3 regions of the Paenibacillus sp. FSL R7-0333 genome follow, and region 3 is predicted to be linked to each of the others. Evidence: riboswitches for the same ligand, from Rfam matches in the RefSeq annotation. Region 3 holds a riboswitch; each other region holds the start of a gene.
What was found. A riboswitch is a leader RNA that binds a small molecule or an ion and turns the genes downstream of it on or off. The one in region 3 is predicted to bind cyclic di-GMP.
Positions count from the first base shown of each region.

Region 1: linked by a shared signal. The riboswitch ahead of MKY86_RS01665 (transglutaminase-like domain-containing protein) and the one ahead of MKY86_RS29935 (flagellar assembly protein A) in region 3 are both predicted to bind cyclic di-GMP.
Region 2: linked by a shared signal. The riboswitch ahead of MKY86_RS00360 (anti-repressor SinI family protein) and the one ahead of MKY86_RS29935 (flagellar assembly protein A) in region 3 are both predicted to bind cyclic di-GMP.

Region 1 covers NZ_JBBOBZ010000001.1:395,124-398,397, forward strand. The annotation lists gene MKY86_RS01650 (glycosyltransferase family 2 protein) at 1-416, shown strand, start outside; gene MKY86_RS01655 (GtrA family protein) at 406-810, shown strand; gene MKY86_RS01660 (class D sortase) at 879-1,532, shown strand; cyclic di-GMP riboswitch class I at 1,658-1,739, shown strand; cyclic di-GMP riboswitch class I at 1,813-1,893, shown strand; gene MKY86_RS01665 (transglutaminase-like domain-containing protein) at 1,907-2,716, shown strand; rRNA gene MKY86_RS01670 (16S ribosomal RNA) at 3,082-3,274, shown strand, end outside.
Region 2 covers NZ_JBBOBZ010000001.1:91,877-95,150, reverse strand. The annotation lists gene MKY86_RS00375 (TasA family protein) at 1-524, shown strand, start outside; gene MKY86_RS00370 (TasA family protein) at 562-1,152, shown strand; gene MKY86_RS00365 (helix-turn-helix domain-containing protein) at 1,472-1,804, shown strand; gene MKY86_RS00360 (anti-repressor SinI family protein) at 1,949-2,092, opposite strand; cyclic di-GMP riboswitch class I at 2,127-2,230, opposite strand; gene MKY86_RS00355 (2-oxoglutarate dehydrogenase E1 component) at 2,726-3,274, shown strand, end outside.
Region 3 covers NZ_JBBOBZ010000001.1:6,979,982-6,983,255, forward strand. The annotation lists gene MKY86_RS29925 (ABC transporter substrate-binding protein) at 1-439, opposite strand, end outside; gene biuH (biuret amidohydrolase) at 465-1,148, opposite strand; cyclic di-GMP riboswitch class I at 1,653-1,745, shown strand; gene MKY86_RS29935 (flagellar assembly protein A) at 1,853-3,274, shown strand, end outside.

The DNA of each region.
Region 1 (3,274 bases), 6.6 Mb from region 3:
TCCGGCAGACCATGGTGGAATATGTGCGGGAGGAACGCTTCGCCGGGGAGACGAAATATCCGCTCAAAAAAATGATCCGCTTTGCGCTCGACGGAATCACCTCCTTCTCGCACAAGCCGCTCAAAATTGCCTCTTATGTCGGCTTCTTCCTGTCCTTCTCCAGCTTCATCTACCTGTTTCTGGTCTTATTCCAGAAAGTCTTCACCTCCTGGACCGTGCCGGGCTGGGCATCCATTGTCGGGGTGAACCTGCTGTTTAACGGCATTGTGCTGATGCTGCTGGGCGTGATTGGGGAATACATTGGACGGATCTATGACGAATCGAAGGATAGACCACTCTATATCGTAAGCGAGACCAGAGGCTACCCGGAGACAGAGGCTGAAGACACGCGGAAGGAAAGCGATTATGCAAGATAAGGCTTGGCGTGCAGGCATGATCCAGTTTCTGAAATTCAATGCGGTGGGCCTGCTTAACACGTTCATAGATTTTGCGGTGTTTACTCTGCTGCATTCCTTGGGCATGCTTAACACCCCTGCACAGATTATTTCCTACAGTGCCGGGACGGCCAACAGCTTTGTCTGGAATAAGAAGGTGACCTTCAAGGGAAGGGACAGAGGCGGGGATGGCGGCTTTGACCGGATGCAGCTGGTGAGATTTATGGTGCTGAATCTGCTGGTGCTGGGCATTTCGGTGCTGCTGATTCATCTACTGACTGACCGGCTGGGAGTCCAGGTGCTGATGGCCAAGGTGCTGGTTACCTTTATTACAGTAATCATTAATTTCTTTGGAAGCCGGAAGTGGGTATTCTAAAGAGAGCGTATATCTTCCCCGTATTCTGCGGAGGAAAGCACTTATTCTATATTGCGGAGGCGATTGTCATGCGGAAGTTATCCTATTTGATTATACTTGCCGGGGTCCTGATTATGCTCTACCCCAAAGGAAGCGAATGGTACGAGGACCGTCAGCAGCAGAAGCTGCTGGAAGAGGCTGAACAGGCCTACAGTGAAATCGTTCCTTCGGCTACGGCTCCTGCCAGCCAGGATCTGAGCAAGCCCTATGCGGAAGTCACCCAGCTGCTGGCTGAAGAGTCTGGTGCGGAAGAGCCGGTTCCCACTACAGCGCCCGAGATTGAAGTGGGAGGCAAGATCACCGCTATTATTGAAATCGATAAAATCGATCTGAAGCTGCCTGTACTGGAGGGCGCCACCAAGACCAATATGAAGCATGCAGCGGCGCATATGAAGGAGACAGCTCCGATTGGCGCGGTAGGCAATGCAGCGATTGCTGCGCATCGGTCAAGAACGGCAGGGCGGCTGTTCAACAGACTGGACGAGGTCGGTAAAGGGGATGCCATTACTGTTATTACAAGCGGCCAGGAATACAAATATGTTGTATATGATGTATCTATTGTAGAGCCTACCGATATTTCAGTACTGAAGGGTAAGGATGATGATAAGATTCTGACCCTCATTACCTGTGATCCGCTTGTCAATCCGACCCACAGACTCATCATTCATGCGAAGCTGACCTGATTCTATCAGGACAAGGCGATAAAGGTCGAAAAAACATAAAATTTTAGTATATTTGTGGTGAAATCTAGCAATTGGGTCTTGATAATAGAGATGGATATGGTAAGATAGAACTATCAAAAGCTAATGCACGATAACGGCAAACCTATCGAAAGGTAGGGACGCAAAGCTAAAGGGCCTTCCCGTCATGGATGGCAGCCAGCTACCGAATGAAGAGGCTTTTTTTGTTTGTTTTCATTCTGAATCTGTCATTATGTGGTAGTAGATTGGACAGATAAAGCTTATACGATAACGGCAAACCTATCGAAAGGTAGGGACGCAAAGCTAAAGGGCCTTCCCGTAAGAATGGCAGCCAGCTACCGAAAGGGGTTTTATCCATGAAGAAGTTTTATTTAATGCTGATTACACTTTTTGTGATCGTCACTTCCGTGCAGACAGGCACTGCTCAAGCGGCAAATGCAGATTCAAGCTGGTTAAATGTTGGACAACTTGATCAAGGGATTATCGGGGTTTCGTACGATGTTCCTAAGGACAAGAAGATGAAGCTCATGATTACCAAGGACAATAACAGCTATACTTACAACTTATACACTTCCAAACCGACCGAGACGTTCCCGCTGCAACAAGGTAATGGCTCTTACAAGGTCTCCGTTCTTGAGAATACTACCGGCAACAAATACAAAGTACTATCTTCCGAGACTGTATCTCTCTCCATGAGCAATGTGAATGCCGTATATTTGAGCTCTGTACAGAATGTAAAGTGGAGTTCTTCCGATAAATCCGTTCAAAAGGCAGCACAGCTTACAAAGGGTCTGACCACAGATGCAGACAAAGTTAAGGCTATCTACAATTACATCGTAGCTAACGTGAAATATGACTACTCTCTGGCCAACAGCGTAAGCACAGATTATATTCCGAACAACGACACCACACTGGCTACCAACAAAGGTATCTGCTACGATTACGCTTCCTTGTTCGCTACTATGCTCCGCAGTGAAGGGATTCCAACCAAGTTGGTTATGGGGAATACAAGCTATGTAACTTCATACCATGCCTGGAATGAAGTGTTCCTGAACGGCAAATGGGTGACGATTGATACTACAGTAGATGCAGGTCTGGGTAAGAAAACAGCATCAACAGAACTGGTCAAATTAGCAAGCAAATATACTGCAGCGAAATTCTACTAAGAATAGCTGTGAACTATAGCATTATCTGAGAATAACCCGCTTAATCATTAAGCGGGTTATTTTTATTTATATAAAGGTTGCTTTTTAATAGAAGGATAGGTTATTATAAATAAGCGTTGTTGGAGCGGCAAAGGAAATGAGAGATTACTTAAATAAGTGATTTCAAAAATAAAGCTTGCATTGCTCAGATGAACGTGATATATTATAAGAGTTGCTGGTGGCGACAACATCGACACTAACAACGAGCTTGATCTTTGAAAACTGAACAACGAGTGAGTGGGAAATCACTTCGGTGAGATCCAAAATTAGAGAATGTAAATTCTCGTCAGATGTTTCAAAATGAGCAATCGCTCTTTCTAAATACCAATTTGGAGAGTTTGATCCTGGCTCAGGACGAACGCTGGCGGCATGCCTAATACATGCAAGTCGAGCGGAGTTTGAGAGGAAGCTTGCTTCCTTTCAGACTTAGCGGCGGACGGGTGAGTAACACGTAGGCAACCTGCCCTCAAGCCTGGGATAACTACCGGAAACGGTAGCTAATACCGGATAATTTCTTTT
Region 2 (3,274 bases), 6.9 Mb from region 3:
CCTTCGCTTACTTCAGCAGCACTTCTACTTCCTCAGCTTCTTTTAACAACGGAACCCTATCATTACAATCTGATCCCTCCGTCATTGTTAATCTCAGCAATCTCAAGCCGGGCGATACCGTCTTACGGGACTTCAAGCTCAAAAATGACGGGACGCTCAATATTCCCAAAGTGGTACTGCGCACCTCATCGGCCATTACAGACGCCCAGGGAGACAACGGCTCCCATAATTTCAAGGATGATATTATTGTGACCTTCCTCGTGAACAAGGATAAGAAAGAATCGCCGCTCCTGGTCATCTCGCTGGCCGATCTGGAGCAGGAGAGTCCCGATCTGGTGGCCCGGGGAATTCTCGGAGCGATCTTAGGCGGAGAGAAGTCCGGCATCAAAGCCGGCACGTCGGATAACCTGACCATCCAGTTCGCCTTCAAGGAGACCCTCCAGCCGCAGAACTATTATCAGGGCGACACGCTTGCACTGACTCTGAATTTCGAAGCCAACCAGGAAAAAGGCACGCTCAAATAATTCCACAAAAACAAACCATTCGAGGAGGAAATAAATGATGGGTATCAAAAAAACATTGGGTCTTGGCGTAGCATCGGCAGCACTGGGCTTGTCTTTAATCGGCGGGGGCACCTTCGCTTACTTCAGCTCCACAGCTACCAGCACGGCAACCTTCGCAGCGGGTACGCTGAAGCTCGGCTCTTCCTTCAATACTCCGGTAGCGCTGACGAATCTGAAGCCGGGAGACTACACCGTCCGCACCTTCACCCTGTCCAATGACGGGACACTGGATATCAAATTCCTTAAGCTTGCCACCACTTACACCGTGACCGATGCCAAGGGCGATAACGCGGGCCAGGATCTCGGAGACCACTTCAAGGTCAAGCTCCTGGATAATACGTACACCGGCGGTTCACTAAGCGGTCATGTGCTGTCCGAGATCTCCCTGAAGGATCTGAAAAACACCCCCAGCTACGATCTCGTAGCAGCAGGTGTACTGCCAGGCGGGATTGCCGCCGCCGGGTCCAAGACCTTCAAGATCGCCTTCGAATTCGTAGACAACACGCTCGATCAGAACATTTTCCAGGGTGACGGCTTAGCGCTGAACTGGACCTTCGATGCTCTTCAAGGAGTGGGAGAAGCCAAGTAGCTCAGGGGCCAGCCTATACAAATGAACATGGCTTTGCCGTCCTTTATTAGGAAGGCAGCGTTTCAGCAATCCATCAAGACGGCATATCCTCCCCCATCCGGGCGGGTATGCCGTTTCTTTTTCCCCGCTGCCGGGTTCAAGGATTTTTGTCCGTTTTGCGGATTTTTGTTATACTGACAAGAGAAAACGGCTTTGCCGGCCTTTGAACGGGCGGTACCGTTTCAACGAGAAAGATAAGGAGAATGTATAGCGCGAAGCATATAACTTCTTATTTTTCACCAAAAAAAGTACGGAGGGCGTTGTAATCGTGTCAGATACTATGGGAAGCCGCATCCACAAACTCCGGCTGGAGAAGGGCTATTCGTTATCCGAGCTTGCCGATAAGGCTGATGTGGCGAAATCATACCTCAGTAATGTGGAACGGAACATTCAATCCAACCCCTCCATTCAATTCATCGAAAAAATCGCTGACGCGCTTCAGGTATCCATTCATGCACTGTTGTATGGCGGACTGGCAGAGACGGAAGAACAGGCTCTGGACGGGGAATGGTTCCGGCTTGTTCAGGAGGCCATGGCCTCCGGTATAAGCAAACGCGAATTCAAGGAATTCCTCGATTACCAGAAATGGCGCATGGAACAAAAGGACAACTAGACGAGCATTATATGCCACAGGAAGACTCCGCACAGCAGGGAGGCCGACTTCGGCGAAGGCAGCCTTTCAAGCGGCATACAGAAAAGGCACAGCGTACCGGACGCTGTGCCTTTTCTGTATGTATCCGAACAATGATGACCGCCCTTACATCGCCTGGAGCGCCTTCTCACTTAGAAACCGGCGGATATCCTCCGCCGCGATCCCCGCCTGCTTGGCAGACATCAGCAAGTGCACCCATTCTAAATCCAGATCTACTGCCTGCAGCTCGTCATTCCCCTGGTTGGACATATCCAAGAAATCTCCTCCTAGAATTTTCGCGTCCCCAGGCAGTCCGGCCATCATAGTAGTATTGCTACTTTGTAGTATTTCTACTTTAGATCCGAGACTTTGTGCCCCTGTCTTTCGGCAGGTTTACCTTTTACTGGACCCTTTCCATCATGAAAGGATCTGGCAAGAATCGATGAAACCGTTCTCCGCAATAACATTATACAAGATCATATGCAATTAGTGTGTCGTTTTCTGGAATTTTTTTATGAAAAAATGTGAGGAAACTTAGCTGAAATTGCCAGCGGCTTGTATAAATATTTCCAGTTCCAAGTTCAAACACTAGCTAATAGTTTAATTATACTAAAGGGAACCCCATCCGCCCCGACTTACCGCTTCACGCAACATCGTATAGAGACAATTACCCATTTGTATGTATAACGGGCTGTTATATGTGTTTTTTCTATTTATGATAGTTCCGTATGAATACTGTAATGAATCATGCCAAATTGCGAACGGATTGACCGAAAGTATGAATTGATTACCCCGCCGGAAAGTAGCACAATAAGGTGAGAATGAAACCGCAAACATTTGCAGCTCCGCCAAGTGGCACACTGGATGCCTCGCGTGGAGTTTATCCGTTAGGAGGACCTATTCATGGCAGTCAAAGAGCCCTATAACGACACAGTATGGAGCAAATACTACGGCCCCAACCTGGGCTACATCCAAGAAAGATATGAGCAATTTGTCAAGGACCCCTCTTCTGTTGAACAGCATTACCGCGATCTCTTCACCGTATCCGGCCCCCCTCCACTGGCACCCGATGCCGAGAGGGCTCCAAGGCCTGCCGTATCAGCAGATGCCGAGTGGCTCAAGAAGGCTGTCAAGGCCTCGAAGCTGATCGCCAATATTCGAATATATGGCCATATGGCCGCAGACATTGACCCGCTGGAGCGCAGCACGAACCCGATGGCCAAATGGCTGGAGCTGGAGACCTACGAGCTTACCCGCGAGGATCTTAATGCCCTGCCCGCTTCGCTGATTTGGGATAATGCCCCTGCGGATGTGCATACCGCGATGGATGCCGTCCACAGAATGCGCCAGGCCTATACACAGACCATTGCTTATGAATTCGGGCATGTGCATGATGAACGCGAGCTGCGCTGGCTCAACAGCCAGGCGGAATCGATGACCTCCCCGGCTCCG
Region 3 (3,274 bases):
CGACCAGATCCTCCATCGTCTTGATCCCGGACTCTTTGAGCGTGAACATAACGAACGGGGTTTTGCGGTAGATCGCGGACAACGCTTTGACCGGGACGCCTTTCTCTCTGGCGATGACGATCTGGTCGGCACCGGTAACTCCGAACTCCTCACTGCCGGAAGCTACCATCTGCACAGCCGGGAAATCCGAGCCCCCCGGGCGGATCTCAACATCCAGCCCCGCTTCTTTATAGAAGCCTTTTTCCACCGCGGTATAAAAGCCGGCAAACTGCGCCTGGTGAATCCACTTCAGCCGGAGCACCACCTTTTTCAGCTCGCCCGAGCCTTCCGCTCCCTGGCCTTCAGCCTTCCCGGCTTCCGTATTGTTACCGCAGGCGGTCAGGAGCAGCATTAGCGAGGTTAACAGCATCAGCGCTTTTGTTCTGGACTTGTTCCACATGGTTATTCCCCCGTTTATGAATGATTTAGTATTGCTCCAGCGCCTTCAGCACCGCTTGTGAATCACTTACACTGCCGAACACTCCGCCCTGCATTTGAACCATACTCAGCGCCGCCAGGTGATTCGCTTCATCCGTCGCTCCTGTACAATCTGCAAGGATCAGACACTCGTACCCGCGGTCATTGGCTTCCCGCATCGTGGTGTGTACACAGACATCGGTAGTAATACCGGTCAGAATCAGATGGGTAATTCCTTTATTCTTCAGGATCAGGTCCAGGTCTGTTGCGTAAAAGCTCCCTTTGCCCGGCTTGTCTATAATGTACTCTCCGTGGGCAGGCGCCAGCTCATCAATGATCTGCCAGCCGCGCTCCCCCCGCACGAGGATTCGTCCCGCCGGTCCTTCGGAGCCGATCTCGGCCCCGATCTGGCGGCTGCGCCACCGCTTGTTCGCCGGCAGATCCGACAGATCCGGCTTATGCCCCTCGCGGGTATGGATCACGTTGAAGCCTTCGATGTCCCGGATACGGGCCAGCAGCCGCTGAATGGGCTGGATCGCCCTCGCTGTTAATGAGAGGTCATAACCCATTCTCTCGACGTAACCGCCCTTGCCGCAAAAATCCGTCTGCATGTCGATAATCATCAGCGCTGTCTTCGCCGGGTCCACAGCCCCGTCATAAGGCCAGATGTAAGGTGTTGCTGCAATCTGCATGGTTTATGCTCCTCTCCTGATGTCGCTATCTCTATTAATGTTATATTAGTTAACATTAATTCGCGTTTCCTTGGTATGAGTTAGATTATATTACAATGAATTTGCGATGTCTTCGGTTTTATTACGAAATAATACACTGAATGTTTGTGTTTATTTACATAGTTAACATACACATAACATTAACACTCGCAAAACCGCTTATCAAAAAAGAACACTCCGAGTCTTACCAAGCCCAGGGTGTCCCAACAGTTGAATGCTCATACTTTCCTCCCTCTGCCTCTTCCATAAGCTGTAAGCGCTGGGAAACCAGTTTTTTTGTCGAATTAGAGCTGCATATTTCGAGTTTTTTGATAAATAGGCATAATATAGTTGAAAAATAGCTCTTTAAGTACTAGAATTAAGCTTGTTTGCAGAAATTAATGACGCGCAAGAACTATTTATGACTCTTTTTGTCGATTACAGTCGACCATAACTCCCACCTCTACAGGATGTATATCATTGATCTATTTCTAAAGGCAAACTCCCCGAAAGGGCAGGACGCAAAGCTATGGGCCTAAGAACGCCGGAATCTGCGTTTACGGTTGCCAGGCTGCCAATAGAGACCACTTAAGCCAGCTGTTCAGGAGGGCAAGCCTCCCAGGCTTGATGATGTTCTTTTTCTGTACGAATTGCCATTGATCATACGAAAAAGTGAGGTTACAACCATGCCGCAGCAGGATATCGAACCAAGCCGATATGAATTCGTAGAGTCCCTGATGCTCGAACGTAAAGGTCTCCTGGATTCATTCTCTGTGGAGGGCCGAGCTTCTGACGGGACAACTGGAGATAAGAATGGAATTATCCTCGTGCAGGACAACCAGATATTCATTACTCCCCCGCTCCCCGGAGGTGCTCCCGCCCGCATTTCTGCGGTCCACCCTGTTGTCCTGAAGATCAACTGGAAGACCGTTACAGAGCCAACCGAGGTGACCAGAGCGGATTATATCACTTGGGAGATCTGTGAGAAGCCGCAATATGAAATTACCGTATCGACTGACAAGCTCAAGGTCTACTTCACTTTATACCGTGCAGAGAAGTACGCCTGGAATCTGGTCAACTGCCCCGCCGCCTTCGAAGCGGTCGTCCGTGCCCAGCCCAATCCGGCGATGCTGCTGTCCACGCTCACCATAGAACAGATTATCGCCTCACTGGACAACCGTTTTATTCTGCGCAACCTGAACATTCCCGCCCTGTACGCGGAGCTTACGAACCCTACATATCTCCCCGTATGCATCGCTGAAGGCAGAGCCCCGCTGCCCGGCAAGGAAGCCCGGCTGGAATTCCTGCTGCCTGAGCATACACTGGAGGGGAACCGGATGCTTCAGGGACAGGGAGCCCGGGGTCAGAAGCCTGCGGAACCCTTGGAGTATCTCCGTTTCCCGGGAGCCCCCTTTGCCTTTGCAGGCGAAGTCTTCGCCCGCAAGCTGCCGCCGGAAGAAGGCATTCCCGGCCTCGACACAGACGGAAGGGTCCTGCCCCCTCCCCCGCCGCAGGATATCTACTTTGCTGCCGGTAATCATGCCAAGCTCCTTCCCTGTGGTAATATCGTAGCCCGGCACACCGGCAGGCCCCGTATCTGCGGAGGAAGCGGCAGCGTCCGGATATGTGACTTCCCTCCGGTCAGTCTTCTGGCCAGAGAGATGACAGATCCTGCGGGCGATGTTATGTTCGCAGGTGACATCATTGTACCGGGAGATCTGGAAGGACCTGTACGAATTGAAGCCCTCGGGAATGTGTACGTCTATGGCGATATCCGCCAATCTACAATTATAGCCACCGGCAGTATATACGTTAGCGGCCAGGTCACCGGCAGCGGCCTGTACGCCGGACACGCCGGGGTAATGCAGCATCGTCTGCACAGCCTCGCATGCCTGCTGCGGACAGAGACGGACGGACTGCTTGAGGCAGCGCGCCAGCTGGCCAAGAATGTGGAATCCCGCCAGCAATCCGTGAATTACGGCCTGGTAGTCATGCTGCTGCTGGAGGATAAATACAGCCACTTGGGCAGCCTGATCCGTGATTTTCAGGCTGCGCTAAGCCGTATGAACGGGGCGTTCGGCTCCGGCACGGACCAGCTCTGGCAGATG